DNA from 2 places in the Arthrobacter sp. Soil_C_60 genome. Region 2 is predicted to be linked to the other one. Evidence: riboswitches for the same ligand, from Rfam matches in the RefSeq annotation. Region 2 holds a riboswitch; the other holds the start of a gene.

Region 1 (9,083 bases), on a different contig from region 2:
GGTTGACCGGGATGCGGTCGGCGGCCAGGGCTTCCGCCGGATGGCCGCCGAAGAACCAGTAGACGGAAGGAACGCCGATGGGCTCAACCAGGTTGCCGAAGTCTTCCGAGGCCATCACGGGTTCGCCCTCGATGACGTCGGCTTCGCCGAGTTCCTGCCGCAAGGCATTGACGACGTCGTCGGTTGCCTGCTGGTCGTTGGAATTCGGAGGGAAGGAGGAGAGCACCTCGATGGTGGGTTCGGGCGCGTTGGACGCATCGGCCTCCGCCTTGATGATCCGCCGCAGCGCGCCGAGCACGGTGGCGCGCACAGTCTCGTCGAAGGTGCGGACATTGAGGGTGAATTCGGCGCTGGAGGGAATGATGTTTTCTTTCAGCCCGCCGTGGAAGGTGCCGACGGTGACCACGGCAGAGCGGCGGGGATCCACCTCGCGGGACACGATGGTCTGAATGCGGGTGATGATGTGGGCGCCGAGCACGATGGGATCGATGGAGTCCTGCGGCTGCGACCCGTGGGACTGCCGGCCATGCAGGGCGACCTTCCACGAATCCGCCTGGGTCATCGGGTGCCCGTGCACGTACTGAACGGTGCCCGCGAGCCCCGGCATGACATGCTGGCCGAAGACCAGCTCAGGCTTCGGCGCCTTCTCCCACAGGCCGTCCTCCACCATCGCCTTGGCGCCCGCCCCGGTTTCCTCGCCGGGCTGGAAAATGAACACGACGGTTCCTGCCCACTGGTCCTTGATGCCGGCCAGGAGCTGCGCGGCCGTCAAGAGGGCGGCGGCGTGGGCATCGTGGCCGCAGCCGTGCATGACGGGAACTTCCGTGCCGTCCGCCAGAGTTCCGGTGGCCGTGCTGGCATAGGGCAGGCCGGTGTCTTCTTTAATCGGCAGCGCGTCGATATCGGCGCGGAACGCCACCACCGGTCCTTCGCCGTTGCGCAGGACGCCGACGACGCCGGTGCCGCCGCACGGGAAGGCGTCGATCCCGTATTGCTCCAGCTCCGCCTGAACCAGTGCGGCGGTCCGGTGCTCCTGCATGGAGAGCTCGGGATGCTCGTGCAGTTGGCGGTAGAGATCATGCATGCGGGTGCGCTGCTCGTCGGTCAGCAGGACGGATGCTGGCATTGTTTCCTCGGTTTCTCCAGGCGTTTCCACGGCAGTTGGCGGCTGCACAAGGTGCCTGCACCCAAGCGGAGGGCGCGGTTCGACTTATCGTAACAATGGCCCGGAGAATGGCGGCACCATTACTCGCCCGTTCACGTTTAGGATGGTCGACCGTGGCTAGCAGCCACAGAGCCTGAGGCCTTCCACCGTTGGATCAGACCTGCCGCGTGCGCCACGCCCAAACCACGAGTGGAACCTGCAACGGCAGCCGGAGGCTATGGATGATGCGTGCCCGCTTGGTGCCCGTCGGCCCGAACGCGTGCTTCAGGGCGCTGAGGTGTCCGACGGTGAAACCGGCGAACATCACTGCGGTGGAGATGCCCGCCATGCGCCTGGTCTGCGGGAGCAGCAGTCCGGCGGCGGCTGCGAATTCCAGCGCTCCGCTGATCTGAACCCAGCCATCGCGGGTGAGCGGCCCCGAGGCAGTAGCGATGGCCGCTGGAACGACAGGGTAGTAGAAACCGGGCCTGACGAAGTGGTTCGCGGCGCTGGCGGTAAGCAGCGCGGCCAGGCCGAGCGTGCCGGCAGGGAGCTTGGTGGTCGCCATCGACTTCGAAGTTGGCGTCATCTGCTCACTGTACGTTGAGCCCGGCCGGGCGCCGCCGTCGTTATTTCCTCACAACGACGACGGCGGCGGCTGGGTTTGGGTTAGTACTTGTAGGACTGGCCGCCGTCAATCGGGATGACGGCGGCGTTGATGAAGGCCGCGTCGCCGGAGAGCAGGAAGGCGACCAGGTGGCCTACCTCTTCGGGTTTGCCGAAGCGCTTCATCGGGTTGGGCTCGACGAATCCCTTGCCGACCTCTTCCCAGTTCTCCGGGTCGATCTGCTTGAGCGAGCCCTCGACCATCGGGGTCATGATGGCGCCCGGGGCGATGGCGTTGATCTGCACGCCGTACTGGCCGTACTCGACGCCCGAGTTGCGGGTGAGCCCAACGACGCCGTGCTTGGAAGCGGCGTAGCCGGACTGGTTGCCGACGCCGCGGATGCCGCCGACGGAGGCGGTGTTCACGATGGAGCCGGAGCCCTGTTCCTTCATGACCTTCAGGACGTGCTTGAGGCCGTAGAAGACGCCGTTGAGGTTGATGTTGACGACCTTGGAGAACTCGTCGGAGCCGTAGTCCTCGGTGGCGTTCTGCTTGCCTTCGATGCCGGCGTTGTTGAAGAACCCGTCGATCCTGCCGAAGCGCTTGACGGCCTCGGCGACGTAGTTCTCGACCTCGGACTCGTTGGCGACGTTGGCGGTAACGTTGAGCACCTCGGCATCGGGGGCAACCTGACGGATCTCTTCCGCGGTCTCCTTCAGGCCGGCCTCGTTCAGATCCACCAGGGTCAGCTTGCCCTCTTCCTTGGCGACTTGGAGTGCCGCCGCACGGCCGAGCCCTGATCCGGCGCCGGTGATAATGACGGATTTACCTGAGAACCGTTGCATGTTCTGCCTTCTTTCCCATTTGATGGTCCGGCTGTTTGGCCGGCTTCTATCTATGCAAACGCATGAATAGTGGCTAATCATCCAGAACCGGATGTGACTCTGCGGACATTACGCCGCCACGCCGCGGTTTTATCCGTTGCACGCCTGATTGCGGAGGTGCACTGGTCTGGTTTCCCTGCGTCTGGCAGTGTGGAAGAAGTCAGTACTGGCCGGTGCCTGCAGGATGATCAAGGAGATATCTCGATGGTCGATTCGCTTTCTTCGACGGAACACCTTGACGACGGCTCTGGTGGCGGCTCCGAAGCTGCCGACCTGGATGCCGTGCAGGAGGAAGCGCTCGAGGCGCACATCCCGGAGATCAACTTCGATGAGCAGTTCTACCCGGCGCGTCCGCGGGCTTTGCGCCCCAAGGCCCGGCGGCGGCACTTTAACCCGGGCCAGCCGCCCTTTGAGCCGGACGCCCGCAACACTGTTTACGTGGAGTGGCTGCGCAACCAGTCCATGCTCGGCGACGCCAAGGTGCTGGGCCGCCAGCTCTCGGGCCAGGCCAGCATGTGGCAGAACCCCTTCGCCTGGCCGAACCCGCGGGCCGCGGTGGAGCGGGCCTCGGTGTGGTTCACCGCCTACCCGCTGTCCTTCATGACCAAGCCCGGGCAGTCCTTCCTCGGAGCATTGGGGGACCCCGGCTTGTGGGAGGCGTTCGAGCAGATCGGAATCAGCGCCATCCATACCGGGCCGGTGAAACTCGCCGGCGGGCTCTCGGGCTGGGAGCAGACGCCGAGTGTGGACGGTCACTTCGACCGGATCAGCATGGCGATTGATCCGATGTTCGGCACCGAGGACGAGTTCCGCGAGATGTGCCAGGTCGCCAATGACCACGGCGGAACGATTGTGGATGACATCGTGCCCGGGCACACCGGCAAGGGTGCGGATTTCCGGCTGGCCGAGATGAACTTCCGGGACTACCCGGGCATTTACCACATGATCGACATCCCCGAGTCGGACTGGCACCTGCTGCCGGACGTGCCCGACGGCGAAGACGCGGTCAACATCGACGCCGAAACCGAACGCGCCCTCCAGAAGGCCGGCTACATCATCGGCGAGCTGCAGCGGGTCATTTTCTACGAGCCCGGGGTCAAGGAGACCAACTGGAGCGCCACCGGCCCGGTTTTGGATACCACCGGCCAAATGCGGCGGTGGGTGTACCTGCACTACTTCAAGGCGGGTCAGCCGTCGATCAACTGGCTGGATCCCACCTTCTCCGGCATGCGCCTGGTGATGGGCGACGCCCTGCACTCGCTGGTGGACCTGGGTACCGGCGCCCTGCGGCTGGACGCCAACGGTTTCCTGGGCGTGGAGAAGAGTGCCGAGGAAACGCCGGGCTGGTCGGAGGGCCATCCGATTTCCGAGGCCGCGAACCAGATCATCGGCAGCATGGTCCGCAAGGTCGGCGGCTTCACGTTCCAGGAACTGAACCTGAGCATCGACGACATCAAGTCCACGTCCGCCAACGGCCCCGACCTGTCCTACGACTTTGTCACCCGCCCCGGCTACCACCACGCCCTGGTCACCGCCGATACCGAATTCCTCCGGCTGACCCTGCGCCTGGCCATGGAGATCGGTGTGGACCAGGCCTCCCTGGTCCACGCGCTGCAGAACCATGACGAGCTGACCTATGAACTCGTGCACTTCACCACCAAGCATAAAGACGATATCTATGAGCTCGACGGCGAGGAAATGACCGGCGCCGAACTGGCCCATAAGGTGCAGCAGACCTTGCGGGACGGCATCACCGGGGAAGCCGCTCCCTATAACTTGGTCTTTACGGCCAACGGCATTGCCTGTACGACGGCGAGCGTGATCACGGCGGTGCTGGGCATCAAGGACCTGAGCACCATCACGCCGGAGCAGACCATCGAGGTCCGCAAGGTGCACCTGCTGCTGGCCATGTACAACGCGCTGCAGCCGGGCGTCTTCGCGCTCTCCGGATGGGACCTGTGCGGCATGCTGACCCTGGACCGGTCGCAGGTAGCTCCGCTGCTGTCCCGCGGCGACACCCGCTGGATCAACCGGGGCGCCCATGACCTGATGGGCGTCAACCATACCGGGCAGGCCCCGACCTCCGGCATGCCCAGGGCTGTCAGCCTGTACGGGACGTTGCCGGACCAGCTCGCGGACGAGTCATCGTTTGCCCGGCAGCTGGCCAAAATCCTGGCCGTCCGGGAGCAGTACGGCATCGCGAAGAGTGCGCTGCTCGATGTTCCGGACGTCTCGCACCGGGGCATGCTGGTCATGGTGCACCAGCTTGAATCGGGCGATTGCGAAGTCACCGTCCTGAACTTCTCGGACCAGGAGATGGCCGGCACGGTGCGCTCCGAGCAGTTGGAAACCGGGGCCTTGGTGACCGATCTGTTCAGCGGCGAAGAAGTGGGGAGCGTGGATGACCTGCACAGCTTCTACATCCAGCTGGAGCCGTACCAGGGAACCGCGCTGCTGGTGACCCTGCCCGAAGAAGAGGAGCCGGCCGCAGAGGTTGCGGCTGAGGTGGAAGCGGGCCAGGACGAGGACGCGGGCACGGCTGGTACTGAAGCTGCGGCGCAGGCGCGGAGGACGCTGTCACGCCCTGATCTGGGGTGATGGTCAACGCGCACCGGATGTGACCAGCATCTCACATAGAAACGCGGTAGGCAGGGAACCGGATCGGAGGAGCCGGCGTTACCTTTCCGTAACTTTACCTACCTGAAGTGTGTGTGAAATATGGCTGAAGACTCCTCCGCCGAAGATAAGCCGAAACTCCTCGGCCTCAACGGTGCCCAAACTATTGCCTCCGCCTTGGCCGCCGTGACCTCGGCCTTTGCGGGTTCCTTCCTCGGTGTCGCGGGAACGCTGATCGGCGCTGCCCTCGGTTCGGTCATCGCCACGGTAGCGGCAGCCATCTACGCCAGGACGCTGAGTTCTGCCGCCGTCGCGGCCAAGAAGACCCTGCCCGTGCCGCGGCTGCGCGGCCTGCGCAACGGCGGCCTGCCGGCGAGCGACGACGGAACCGAGCGTGCCGGTGTCTCCAGCGCCGTCGCGGACTTCAAGGCGAAGCTCACCGCACGCCGGTTCACGCCCCGGACCTGGGCCAAGATTGGAGTGGTCAGCGCAGCCTCCTTCCTGATTGCCATGGCCGGCATCACGATGGTCGAACTGGGAACCAGCAAGCCCATTTCGGCGCTGGTGGCATCGTCGACCAGCAGCGCCCCGGCCGCCGAGCAGCAGACCACCCTGGGCCGCGTCCTGACAGGCACCGCGGCCCCGGCCGAGGATGGCAGCGAAACCACGGAGCCCGGCGATGCTGAGCCCGGGCAGGTCGACGACGGCGCCGGCCAGACCGGGACCACCGACGGCACTTCCGGCGGTACGGACGGATCGACGGGAGTCGAGGATCCTGCCACCGGCCAGAACGACGGTACTGCGCCGGTGGAGACCGTGCCTGAACCCGTTCCGGCGCCAGGCTCCGAAACCGGCGAAGTGGCGGAGCCGGAGGTCGTCACCGACCCGGGCGCCGGCCAGCAGGACACGGGCCAGCAGGAAACCGCCCCTGACGGCGGCGCCGTCGATCCGGCACCGGTGGACGGCGGCGTGACCGAAGGCGACCAGACGGGCACCGGGCAATAGGGCTTGCCCAGGCGGCGCCGGCACTCAGGTGAGTGCCGGCGTCGCACGTTGCCTGCAGCGGATCCGCCGCTGACTAGGCAGTTAAGAAATGATGTTGCGTTAGCTCCTGCCCTGCCGCTAACCTGTGTGAGGCGGGTCACGAAGCTGTGGCCCAACGCTTTTGATCTGCGGCGGGAGAGTCCTGCCGGTACGTTCGTCAGGCGCCGTAGGAGCAACTCCTCCCCAGGAATCTCTCAGGCCCACGTACCGCCGCGGCTAGGCAACTCTGGAAAGCAGCCGGGCAACCGGCTCACCGACGGTGCAAGCGGCCCCCACGGGCGGCGGAAACTCTCAGGTCCCAGACAGAGCGGGGAGGAACCCGAATCATCGTGGCGTGTTGTGCGCTGCCTGAAATATGGAGTTCCTTATGACGATCCAGTCACCATCCACTTTCCAGCAGGTCGTGTCCCCGAGCCTGAATAGCCAGCTGTCCGAGCTGGACCCCGAGGTCGCCGCCAAGATCGACGACGAACTCACCCGCCAGCGTGACGGCCTGGAAATGATCGCCTCGGAGAACCACACCGCCGCCGCAGTCATGCAGGCGCAGGGCTCCGTGCTGACCAACAAGTACGCCGAAGGCTACCCGGGCCGGCGTTACTACGGCGGCTGCGAGCACGTCGACGTCATCGAGCAGCTGGCCATCGACCGCGTGAAGGACCTGTTCGGGGCGGCCTACGCCAACGTCCAGCCGCACTCCGGTGCCCAGGCCAACGCATCGGTCATGCACGCGCTGATCAAGCCCGGCGACACAATCATGGGGCTGAACCTGGCCCACGGCGGCCACCTGACCCATGGCATGCGGATCAACTTCTCCGGCAAGCTGTACAACGTGGTTCCGTACCAGGTCCGCGAAGATGACCACCGGATCGACATGGTGGAAGTGGAGCGCCTGGCCCACGAGCACAAGCCGCAGCTGATCGTGGCCGGCTGGTCCGCCTACGCCCGCCAGCTGGACTTCGCCGAATTCCGCCGGATCGCCGACGCCGTCGGTGCCTACCTCATGGTGGATATGGCGCACTTCGCCGGCCTGGTGGCCGCCGGACTGCACCCCAGCCCGGTGCCGCACGCCCACGTTGTCACTTCCACCACGCACAAGACGCTGGCCGGCCCGCGCGGCGGCATCATCCTGACCAACGACGCCGACGTCGCCAAGAAGATCAACTCGGCAGTCTTCCCGGGCCAGCAGGGCGGGCCGCTGGAGCACGTCATCGCCGGCAAGGCCGTGGCCTTCAAGATCGCGGCATCGCCGGAGTTCAAGGAACGCCAGGAGCGCGTGCTGGCCGGAGCAAGCATCCTGGCCGAACGCCTGATGCAGCCCGATGTCGCCGCCAAGGGGATTTCCGTGGTTTCCGGCGGCACCGACGTGCACCTGGTGCTGGTCGACCTGCGCAACTGCGAACTGAACGGCCAGGAAGCCGAGGACCGCCTCGCGGCCATCGACATCACCGTCAACCGCAACGCTGTTCCCTTCGACCCGCGCCCGCCGATGGTCACCTCCGGCCTGCGGATCGGAACGCCCGCGCTGGCTACCCGCGGCTTCGGCGAAGCAGCCTTCATCGAGGTAGCTGACATCATTGCTGAGGCGCTGATCGCTGAGGACGAGGCAAGCCTCGCCGATCTGCGCCACCGTGTGGAGGCCTTGGCCGCCGCGCACCCGCTGTACCCGAACGTGGCACCGCTGGCAACAGCCGGCGCCTAACCGGGACTGGGCAGGGACCGCGGGGCCCCTGCCCAGGGGCCGGTCGCCGACATGGGGAAGCGACCGGCCGTCTGAACCTGCATGCAACCCACACCCAGGGCCATGCAGCCATGCGAAATATCCTCGCTCTGAAGGAGTAGTAAATGAAAGATGCAACAGTGCAGTCATCCGGGGCACCCCATCTGGAAAGACAGCTGAGCAACCGCCACATCCAGCTGATCGCGATCGGCGGTGCCATCGGCACGGGGCTCTTCATGGGCTCGGGGAAAACCATCTCCGCGGCCGGACCCTCCGTCATCTTCGTCTACATGATCATCGGCTTCATGCTGTTCTTCGTGATGCGGGCGATGGGCGAGCTGCTGCTGTCCAATCTGCATTACAAGTCCTTCAGCGATTTTGCGGGTGACCTGCTGGGCCCCTGGGCCGGATTCTTTACCGGCTGGACCTACTGGTTCTGCTGGGTCGTGACCGGCATTGCCGACGTCATCGCCATCGCAGGCTACGCCAACGAACTGGTTCCGGGCATTCCGCTGTGGATTCCGGGCGTGGTCACCATCGGCATCCTGCTGGTGCTGAACCTGGTTACGGTCAAGGCCTTCGGCGAGACGGAGTTCTGGTTCGCGCTGATTAAGATCGTCGCCATCGTGGCACTGATCCTTACCGGTCTGTTCATGATCCTTTCGGGCTTCAAGTCCGAGGCCGGCCCGGCCACTGTCGAAAACCTGTGGATCCACGGCGGCTTCTTCCCCAACGAGTTCATGGGCTTCGTGGCCGGCTTCCAGATCGCCGTGTTCGCCTTCGTAGGCATTGAACTGGTGGGCACCACCGCTGCCGAGACCAAAGATCCCGAGAAGAACCTCCCCAAGGCCATCAACTCGATTCCGATCCGCATCCTGCTCTTCTACGTAGGCGCACTCATCATCCTCATGGCAGTCACTCCCTGGACCCAGTTCGAGGCCGGACACAGCCCCTTCATCGGAATGTTCTCGCTGGCCGGGCTGGGCATGGCAGCGACCGTGATCAACCTGGTGGTCCTGACCTCCGCCATGTCGAGTGCCAACTCCGGCATCTACTCAACTTCGCGCATGG
Region 2 (9,083 bases):
AGCGCTCGATCTCGGCGAGGTCTTCGGACTCGGTCGGCTCCACCATCAACGTACCTGCCACCGGGAAGGACAGCGTGGGGGCGTGGAAACCGAAGTCGATCAGACGCTTGGCAACATCCTCGGCAGTAACGCCGGACTTGGCGGTCAGTTCGCGCAGATCCAGGATGCACTCGTGCGCCACCAGACCGTCGTTGCCCGTGTACAGCACCGGGAAGTACTCGTTCAGCCGGGAGGCGATGTAGTTGCCTGCCAGCAGCGCGGTCTTGGTCGCGTTGGTCAGCCCTTCGCCGCCCATCATGGCCACGTAGGCCCAGGAGATCGGCAGCACGCCGGCGGAACCGTACTCGGAAGCCGAGACCGGAACGCCCTTGCCTTCGTGCGCGGCCAGCGCGGCATTGCCGGGCAGGAACGGCACCAGGTGCTCGGCTACTGCGACCGGACCGACGCCGGGGCCGCCGCCGCCGTGCGGGATGCAGAAGGTCTTGTGCAGGTTCAGGTGTGACACGTCGCCACCGAACTTGCCCGGCTGTGCCAGTCCGACGAGGGCGTTGAGGTTGGCGCCGTCGATGTAGACCTGGCCGCCAGCCGCATGGACAGCGTCGCAGACCTGGCGGACATCGGCGTCGTACACCCCGTGCGTGGACGGGTAGGTGATCATGATGGCGGACAGGCTGTCCTTGTGCTGCTCGATCTTGGCGTTCAGATCGGCGTGGTCGATGGTGCCGTCCTGGGCGGTAGCCACAACGACAACCTTCATGCCTGCGAGCACGGCCGAGGCGGCGTTGGTGCCGTGGGCCGATGCAGGAATCAGGCAGACGTTGCGCTGCTCATCGCCGCGGGACAGGTGGTAGCGGCGGATGGCCAGCAGGCCGGCGTACTCACCCTGGGATCCGGCGTTCGGCTGGATGGAGACGCCCGCGTAACCGGTGATGGCCGACAGTCGCGCTTCCAGATCCTCGATCAGTTCGCGCCAGCCCTTCGTCTGGTGCGCCGGAGCGAAGGGATGGATGGAGGCGAACTCCGGCCAGGTCATGGATTCCATCTCGGCCGTGGCGTTGAGCTTCATGGTGCAGGAGCCCAGCGGGATCATGGTCCGGTCCAGGGCCAGGTCGCGGTCCGAGAGCCGGCGCAGGTAGCGCAGCATCTGGGTTTCGGAGCGGTGGCTGTGGAAGACGGGGTGCTGCATGTAGGAAGAGGTGCGCTGCATGCCCTGCTCCAGGCCGAAGCCTTCCGGTGTAGCCGACAGGCCCGCCGCGATGTCCTCGGCTGCACCGTCCACGCCGAATGCCTCGGCCACAGCAGACAGGTGCTCCGCCGTCGTCGATTCGCCGGTGGAGATGCCCACGTGATCGGCATCGATGACGCGCAGGTTAATGCCCTTGGCCTCGGCGGCCTTGATGACGTCGGCAGCCTTGCCCGGGACCTTGACCGTCAGCGTGTCGAAGAAGTGCTCGCTGGCCAGTTCCAGTCCGGCGCCCTTGAGGACGGAGGCGAGGGCACGCGCCTGGTTGTTGGCGTGCTGCGCAATGGCCTTCAGGCCTTCCGGTCCGTGGTAAACCCCATACATGCCGGCGACGATGGCCAGCAGTGCCTGCGCGGTGCAGATGTTGGACGTGGCCTTCTCGCGGCGGATGTGCTGTTCGCGCGTCTGCAGTGCCAGGCGGTAGGCAGGCATGCCGGCGTTGTCCTTGGAGACTCCGACGAGGCGGCCGGGCAGCTGGCGCTCCACGCCCTTGTGCACAGCCATGTAGGCGGCGTGCGGTCCGCCGAAGAACAGCGGAACACCGAAACGCTGGGTATTTCCGACGGCGATATCCGCGCCCTGCTCGCCGGGAGGCGTGATCAGGGTCAGAGCCAGCAGATCCGCGGCCACGGTGACCATGGCTCCGCGTTCCTTCGCATCCGCGATCACCTTGCTGTGGTCGGCCACATGGCCGGACACGCCCGGCTGCTGCAGCACAATGCCGGAGATCTCGCCCTCGGGAAGACCAACGGAGAGGTCGGCCACCTCGATCTCGAAGTCCAGCGCTTCGGCGCGGCCCTTGACGATGGCGATGGTCTGCGGCAGCAGGTCTGCGTCCAGTACGGTCTTGCCGTCGGCATGCTTCTTGTTGGCACGGCGCATCAGCAGCACGGCTTCAGCCACGGCGGTAGCTTCGTCCAGCAGGGAGGCGTTGGCGATTTCCAAACCGGTCAGGTCGGAAACCATGGTCTGGAAGTTCAGCAGCGCCTCGAGCCGGCCCTGGGAGATTTCCGGCTGGTAGGGCGTGTAGGCCGTGTACCAGGCCGGGGATTCCACCACATTGCGGCGGATCACCGGCGGCGTGATGGTGTCGTAGTAGCCCTGCCCGATCATCTGCACGGCAGTGATGTTCTTGGCGGCGAGGGCGCGCAGATCTGCGAGGACCTCGGCTTCGCTGCGGGCAGCCGGCAACTCAAGCGGCGCGCTCTGGCGGATGTCCGCCGGAACGGCCGTGTCGACCAGGTCTTCGAGGCTGGTGTAGCCAAGCTGCTTGAGCATGGTCTCGGCGTCGCTGTTGCGCGGGCCGATGTGGCGCTCGGCAAATGTCGCAATGGTGGGTTGAACCGTCATGAAGGAACTCCAGTTATTGGCTGGCACGGTTGTACCAGATGGATCGGGTTCCTCCCCGCTCTGTATTGGACCTGAGAGATTCCGCGGAAACCTTTCCAAGTTCCGCTTGCACCGTCGGTGAGCCGCGCCGTCATGGTCGACTACTTTCCAGAGTTGCCTGTCTGCGGCGGTACAGGGGCCTGAGAGATTCCTGGGGAGGTATTGCTCCTACGGCGCCCGCTGACATTCATCCAGCAGGACTCTCCCGCCGCAATTCGAAGGCAAATATGCAGTTATGACACTTTTGAAGTGCGTTCTATCTTCTTGAATGGTAGCCGGTGAGGGCGAACACAAACAAGGCGGCCGGCATTAGCCGCGCGCTTCGCGGTGCTGGACCAGTCCTTTAACGTAGGCGGCCTGCCCGGCGTGTTCCAAACAGTCATCAATGACGCTGACAAGGCGGACTCCGAGGGTAACGTGCGGGTCCCAGCGTGTATCCACAATCCGGTCCAGCTCGTCTTCGGTCAGCGAGCCGATGAACTCGAGGCTTTGGCGATGCACGGCGTCGAAATACTCGGCCAGCAGGCTTCCGGATTCAACCGTGACGGCGCTGACCTGGTCGGAGGTGTGGCCGTAGCCGGTTTCATGTGTGTCCAGCGGAAGATCGAACAGTTCTGACCAACCGCCTGAGGTCCAGCGCTGCTCCACACCCGCGACATCGGCAATGTGATCGTCCTGGACCCGGGTCAAATGCCAGATCAGCCAGGCGATCGAGTTGCCGTTTCCTCCGGGCCGTTCGGCCAGCTGGTTCGGGTCCAGTCCATCAAGCACTTCGTGGACCCGTTCCTGGATCCGGCCGAAAGCGTCTGCCAGCAGATCGTTGAACTTCATCTTCGCTCCTCGTAGATCCGGGATTGGCGGCAACGAACCCAGCCTATGCCTTACGCCCCCGGATGGTCCTCCAGATAGCGCGGTTTGCTGACAATGAAAGCACCGACGACGAGGACGACGAGCGATACGGCGAGCAGGCCGAACGATGTTGCCCATGTACCAGTGATGTCTTTCAGCAGCCCGAAAGTCAGCGGCCCAAGGCAGGCGACCGAATAGCCGATGCCTTGCGCGAAACCGGAAAGCGCACCCGAACCGGCGGTAGTCCGGGTCCGCAGGTTGACCAGCAGCAAGGCCATGGCGAATGTTCCCTGTCCCAGTCCGGCCAACGTGATCCAGAGGATCGTGCCCGATGAGGGTGACAGCAGCAGGCCCGCATAGCCGCCGGCGTAGCAGAGCACGAACAGGGCTGCTAGTGGGAAGGGATTGCGCATTCTGGCCGCCAAGTAGGGAACCAGCAGGCTGGTCGGCAGGCCAAGGATGGCGTAATAGGAAAGCATGGTGCCGCCCTGGGCCGCGTCCATTCCCGCGTCGAGCAGCAGCGGAGGCAGCCAGGTGAACATCGAGAAGGTGTTGGTGGACGTTCCGGCAAACACCATGGCCAGCCCCCACGCGACAGGAGAGGACCAGACACGGACCTTCGCGTGGGGCTTTGCTGCCGACCGGTTTTGAACGGCTTCGGCCCGCCGCGTTGCCCGCTCCCCCAGTAAGGTGGCTATCCATGGCACCAACGCCGCCATACTCACACCGGCCCAGATGCCGATCGACCAGCGCCAGCCGGACGTGTTGGCTAGCGGCACCGCCATCAGCGGGCTGAAAGCGGTACTCACCGCCAGCAGGGTCACGTACAGGGAAGTCACCAGGCCGATACGGTCCGGGAAGTACCGCTTGACCAGCGGTGGCATGACGATGTTGCCCAGCCCGTAACCCACCATGGTCACGGCGGAGAAGCCCAGGAACAGCGGCACGTCGGAGGCCAGCGCCCGTCCGATCTGGCCTGACGCGGCCAGCACCAGCGAACCGAGCAGGACCGCGGGTATGCCCAGTTTTCTGATCAGTGCCGGCGTCGTGAATCCTGCCACGGCGAAGGCAGCGGTCGGGAGCATGCCGAGAACGCCGATGGATGCAGGACCAAACGGCAGATCGTTGGAGATCTCCGCCAGCACGGGTGAAACACCCGAGACCGCGAGACGTAGGCTCAGAGCCATGATCAGGATGCCGGCGAGGACGATCAGGCGGGGGAGAAGTCCAGGAACGGACGCGGTGTCCTTCGCTACAGGCTGATCCGTGATCTGGGGTTGGTTTGTTCTAGGCACTCTGATTTCCGTTTGCAGGCAGGCTGTGGCCGGCGGATGTGCCGGCTTCTTCACCATAGCTGTCGCGGCGGCTGCCGCCGTCCCCACCTGAAGTCGATTAAGGCTCTCCGGAATTCTCGTCCCGGTAAAAACCTTCCGGGCCCTGGGGCCGGCGTTCCGCGCGACGGCCCTCTTCCTGCCGGGCACTTTCCAAGGTGCGATCCACCAGTTGCCGCCAGGGGCCGGTTACGTCTTGCTCCGGGAGGGAGGCCTCACGTTCGCCGGCGCTGATCCAGTACATATAGCGGTCCGGCTGGTTCTGCGTCTGCGGGACATCGTCCCAAGGGCAGGATTCAATAATGGGCAGCCACTCGTCACGCAGTTCGGGCTGACCCACTTCAACTGCCCAGCGCCTCGTTAGACCCGCGAATCCGCCGGTGCGCTTGACGCTGATCCTCATCCCAAGACGCCCACCTCAGTCCAGGCCGCCGTTACGGCCTTGAGTTCCTCTGAGTCCTTACCGTAGCGGCTTTCCGCCGCACTTTCAGTAGCTGCCGCGAAACCTGCAAAGTCCGTATCCGCCACGACTTCCGTACCGGTGATCGTGTCGTACCAAATCAGGCCGGCTCGTTCCCAGGCGTTCCCGCCCAGGATCGAGGCCAGCCGGTAGAAGGCATGGTTGGGAATGCCTGAGTTCAGGTGCACTCCCCCGTTGTCGTCCGTGGTGTCGATGTAGTCCGCCATGGTGGCAGGCTGCGGATCCTTGCCGAGCACGTCGTCGTCGTAAGCAGTGCCCGGCGCCTTCAGCGAGCGCAGGCCGTCGCCGCTGACTTGGTCGGTGAACAGGCCTTCGCCGATCAGCCAGCTAGCGTGGTCCGCACTGTGCCCGAGCTTGTACTGCTCCACCAAGGCAGCGAAGACGTCCGAAATCGACTCGTTCAGTGCGCCGGGCTGGCCCTGGTAGACCAGGTTGGTGGTGTGTTGCGTGATGCCGTGGGTCAGCTCATGCCCGATGACGGACAGCGATTTGGTGAAGCGCTGGAAGACCCGCCCGTCGCCGTCGCCGAAAACCATCCGCGTGCCGTTCCAGAACGCGTTGTCATAGTCCTCGCCATAGTGGACGGTGGCGCGCAGGATTCCGCCCCGGCCATCGAGTGCATTGCGTTGGTAGGCGTCAGCGAAAAGCTCGAAGGTGGACCCCAGCCCGTCGTAGGCTTCGTTGACCGCGACGTCTTCAACCGGGCCGACTCCCTCGCTGCGCACGCGGATACCGGGCAGCCGTTCCATGTTCTGGGCGTCATTGATCTGCCGGGTGGGATTCAGCCCTGTGGCCCGGATGCGTTGCGACGGCAGGAGGGTGGGCAGGGCCGGCATCTGCGCACGTTTGACGTTACGGTTCCGGCGCATGGCTGCATCCCGGGCCAGGGCACGCTGGGCAGCTTCCGCTACAGGCAGCAGGGACCGGTCATCCAACCGGGCGAGCCGTCGGAGCAGGTATGGCGGAACAATAGAACAGAACATGTGGACCTCCTTGCGTTCACCCAAGCCTATGGTCCGGGTGTGACAACCTGTGGCAGCCACGGCATACGGGTATTCGTGCTCCATGACCCCCGCTACGCTGGCAGTATTTAGCCGAAACGATTAAGCGCGAGGGAACCGATGAAATCGAGCAAAATTGCCGCAACTTCTTTCCTGGCCCTGGTGGCCTTGACCGGTTGCACGACCGCGGGCCCGTCCGGCGATGGCAGTTCCGCTTCGGCCTCGCAGTCGGACGAACCATCACGTTTGGAGACCGTTGCAGACAGCGGCGTGCTCAAAGTGTGCACCACAGGGGACTATCGACCGTTCACGTATCTGGATCCAGGGACGGGGGAATACACCGGGATCGACATCGATATGGTTGAGGACTTGGCCCAGCGACTGGAAGTGGAAGTTGAGTTCGTCCCGACCACCTGGGCAACCTTGATGCCGGACTTTCTGGGCAAATGCGATATCGGCGTTGGCGGCATTTCCATCTCCTTGGAACGGGCTGCCCAGGCGTTCTACACTGAGCCGACTCTGGACGAAGGGAAGACGCCGATCACGCTGTGCGAAAACGTTGAGAAGTACGACACTGTGGAGGAGATCAACCAGCCTGGTGTCCGTTCGATCACACCAATCGGCGGGACCAACGAGAAGTTCGCCGACGAACATTACCCCGATGGCGAGATCATCCGCTACGAAGACAACAACACCATTTTTGACGAAATCATCGCTGGCCGCGCGGACGTCATGACAACGGACGCATCGGAAACAATGTGGGTGGCGAACGAGCATCCGGAGCTCTGCGCCGTCCATCCTGAGGATCCATTCAACTTCTCGCAGAAGGCCTACCTACTTCCGCAGGGTGACGTCGAATTTCGCGAATACGTGGACCAGTGGCTGAACATGGCCAAGAACGACGGCACCTACGATGCAGCCAAGGCCCCCTGGTTCGGCTAGAGCTACCCGCCGGATACGCTAAGGAAATGCCTGAGTCTGCCGCCGCGCGCAAAAGAATGCCAACTTGGGCGATCATCGCCGTCCTGTGCCTGTCCGGAACAACGGTCTCGCTCCAGCAGACAATGGTCATCCCGCTGCTGCCGGAGTTCGCGCAACTGCTCAACGTCTCCATCGACGATGTGTCCTGGCTGGTCACCGCCACTTTGCTGACCTCTGCCGTCGCGACACCCATCGTCGCCAGGCTAGCGGATATGTTCGGCAAGCGGCTGATGATGCTGGTCTGCATCATCCTGATGACAGCCGGATCCGTGGTGGCCGCGCTCGGCGGGGACTTCGCCACCATAGTTGTCGGCCGTGCCCTGCAGGGATTCTCCTCTGCGTTGATCCCGGTAGGCATCAGCATCATGCGCGACGAGCTCCCGCGGGAAAAGGTTGGCAGCGCGATTGCGCTCATGAGCGCCACGCTGGGCATCGGCGGTGCCCTCGGCCTGCCCTTGGGCGGAACCCTTTACCAGCAGGCCGGTTGGGAATCAGTGTTCTGGCTTTCCGCCGTCGTTGGTGTGGCCATTCTCGCCGCGGTCTACCTGGTGGTCTCGGAATCCGAGGTGCGGACCCGCGGCCGGTTCGATTTCCTCGGCGCCATCATGCTCTCCATCGCGCTGACCTCGCTTCTGCTGGCCATCTCCAAGGGTGGCACCTGGGGCTGGGGCGACGAACTGACCATAGCGCTGTTCATCCTGACGATTGTGATCCTGGCGGCCTGGATTCCGTATTCGCTGAAGGTCAGCCAGCCGTTGGTCGACCTGCGCACTTCGTCCCGGCGGCCGGTGTTGTTGACCAACATTGCCTCCGTCCTGGTGGGCTTTGCCCTGTTCGCGAACATGCTGCTGAGCACCCAGCAACTGCAGCTGCCCGCTTCGGTGCCGCACGGGTTCGGGCTCGACCCCGTCACGGCAGGCCTGGCGATGGTTCCGTCCGGACTGGCCATGGTCGCCTTCTCCCCCGTATCCGGCGCCATGATCAACCGCTTCGGTGGCAAAACCACGCTGATTGCCGGTTCGGCGATCATGGCCGTGGGGTACGTGGGCCGTGTCTTCGTCAGCGACTCGGTGGCCGCGATCATTATTGGCTCCACCGTTGTCAGCGTCGGCTCCGCGGTGGCCTATGCCGCGATGCCGAGCCTGATCATGGCCAATGTGCCGATCACCGAGACGGCCTCCGCCAATGGCCTCAACGCGCTGCTGCGTGCCATTGGCACCTCGACCTCGAGCGCCGCCGTCGCAGCCGTCCTGGCGTCGGTTACGGTCAGCGTCAACGGGGGCGAGCTGCCTGCCATGGAGGCTTTCCAGGACGTGTTCTGGATTGCGGCCGTGGCCTCGCTCGTGGCCTGTGCCGTGGTGTGGTTCGTGCCCAGGTACGAGGCGGTGCCTGCGGCCGAAGGCGTTCCGGTCGAGACCGCCGCCCTCGCCGTCACCCAGGCCGGCAACAGCGCGGAAACCGTGGTGCACGGGCGCGTGCTGCACACCGACGACCAGCCCATTCCGCACGCCGTCGTCACGGTCATGAAGACCTCCGGCGAGCCCGTGGACTGGAGCAGGGCAGCGAACGACGGCGGGTTCTCCCTTGCGCTGCCAGGGCCCGGCGAGTATCTGGTTGTTGCCAATGCGGACGGCTGGGTTCCCACTTCCAAGGTGGTCAGGTTCACCGGTACCGAACGGGATGAGCAGATCCGGCTGACGCAGCGGCTGACCATCACGGGCTGGGTGCTTCGGGGCGGGGCCGCGCTGCCCGGCGCACTGGTCGCGCTCAGCGCACACACGGGCGAGTACATCGCCTCCACCAAAACC

The links. A riboswitch is a leader RNA that binds a small molecule or an ion and turns the genes downstream of it on or off. The one in region 2 is predicted to bind glycine.
Region 1: linked by a shared signal. The riboswitch ahead of glyA (serine hydroxymethyltransferase) and the one ahead of gcvP (aminomethyl-transferring glycine dehydrogenase) in region 2 are both predicted to bind glycine.

What each region holds. Positions count from the first base shown of each region.
Region 1 covers NZ_JBDGKM010000003.1:424,828-433,910, forward strand. The annotation lists gene AC3A4M_RS08785 (amidohydrolase) at 1-1,126, opposite strand, end outside; gene AC3A4M_RS08790 (DoxX family protein) at 1,320-1,733, opposite strand; gene AC3A4M_RS08795 (SDR family oxidoreductase) at 1,814-2,596, opposite strand; gene treS (maltose alpha-D-glucosyltransferase) at 2,840-5,233, shown strand; gene AC3A4M_RS08805 (hypothetical protein) at 5,354-6,256, shown strand; glycine riboswitch at 6,418-6,515, shown strand; gene glyA (serine hydroxymethyltransferase) at 6,663-7,994, shown strand; gene AC3A4M_RS08815 (amino acid permease) at 8,138-9,083, shown strand, end outside.
Region 2 covers NZ_JBDGKM010000009.1:118,121-127,203, forward strand. The annotation lists gene gcvP (aminomethyl-transferring glycine dehydrogenase) at 1-2,593, opposite strand, end outside; glycine riboswitch at 2,644-2,750, opposite strand; glycine riboswitch at 2,751-2,850, opposite strand; gene AC3A4M_RS17340 (mycothiol transferase) at 2,942-3,463, opposite strand; gene AC3A4M_RS17345 (MFS transporter) at 3,514-4,776, opposite strand; gene AC3A4M_RS17350 (protealysin inhibitor emfourin) at 4,874-5,215, opposite strand; gene AC3A4M_RS17355 (M4 family metallopeptidase) at 5,212-6,276, opposite strand; gene AC3A4M_RS17360 (transporter substrate-binding domain-containing protein) at 6,415-7,236, shown strand; gene AC3A4M_RS17365 (MFS transporter) at 7,263-9,083, shown strand, end outside.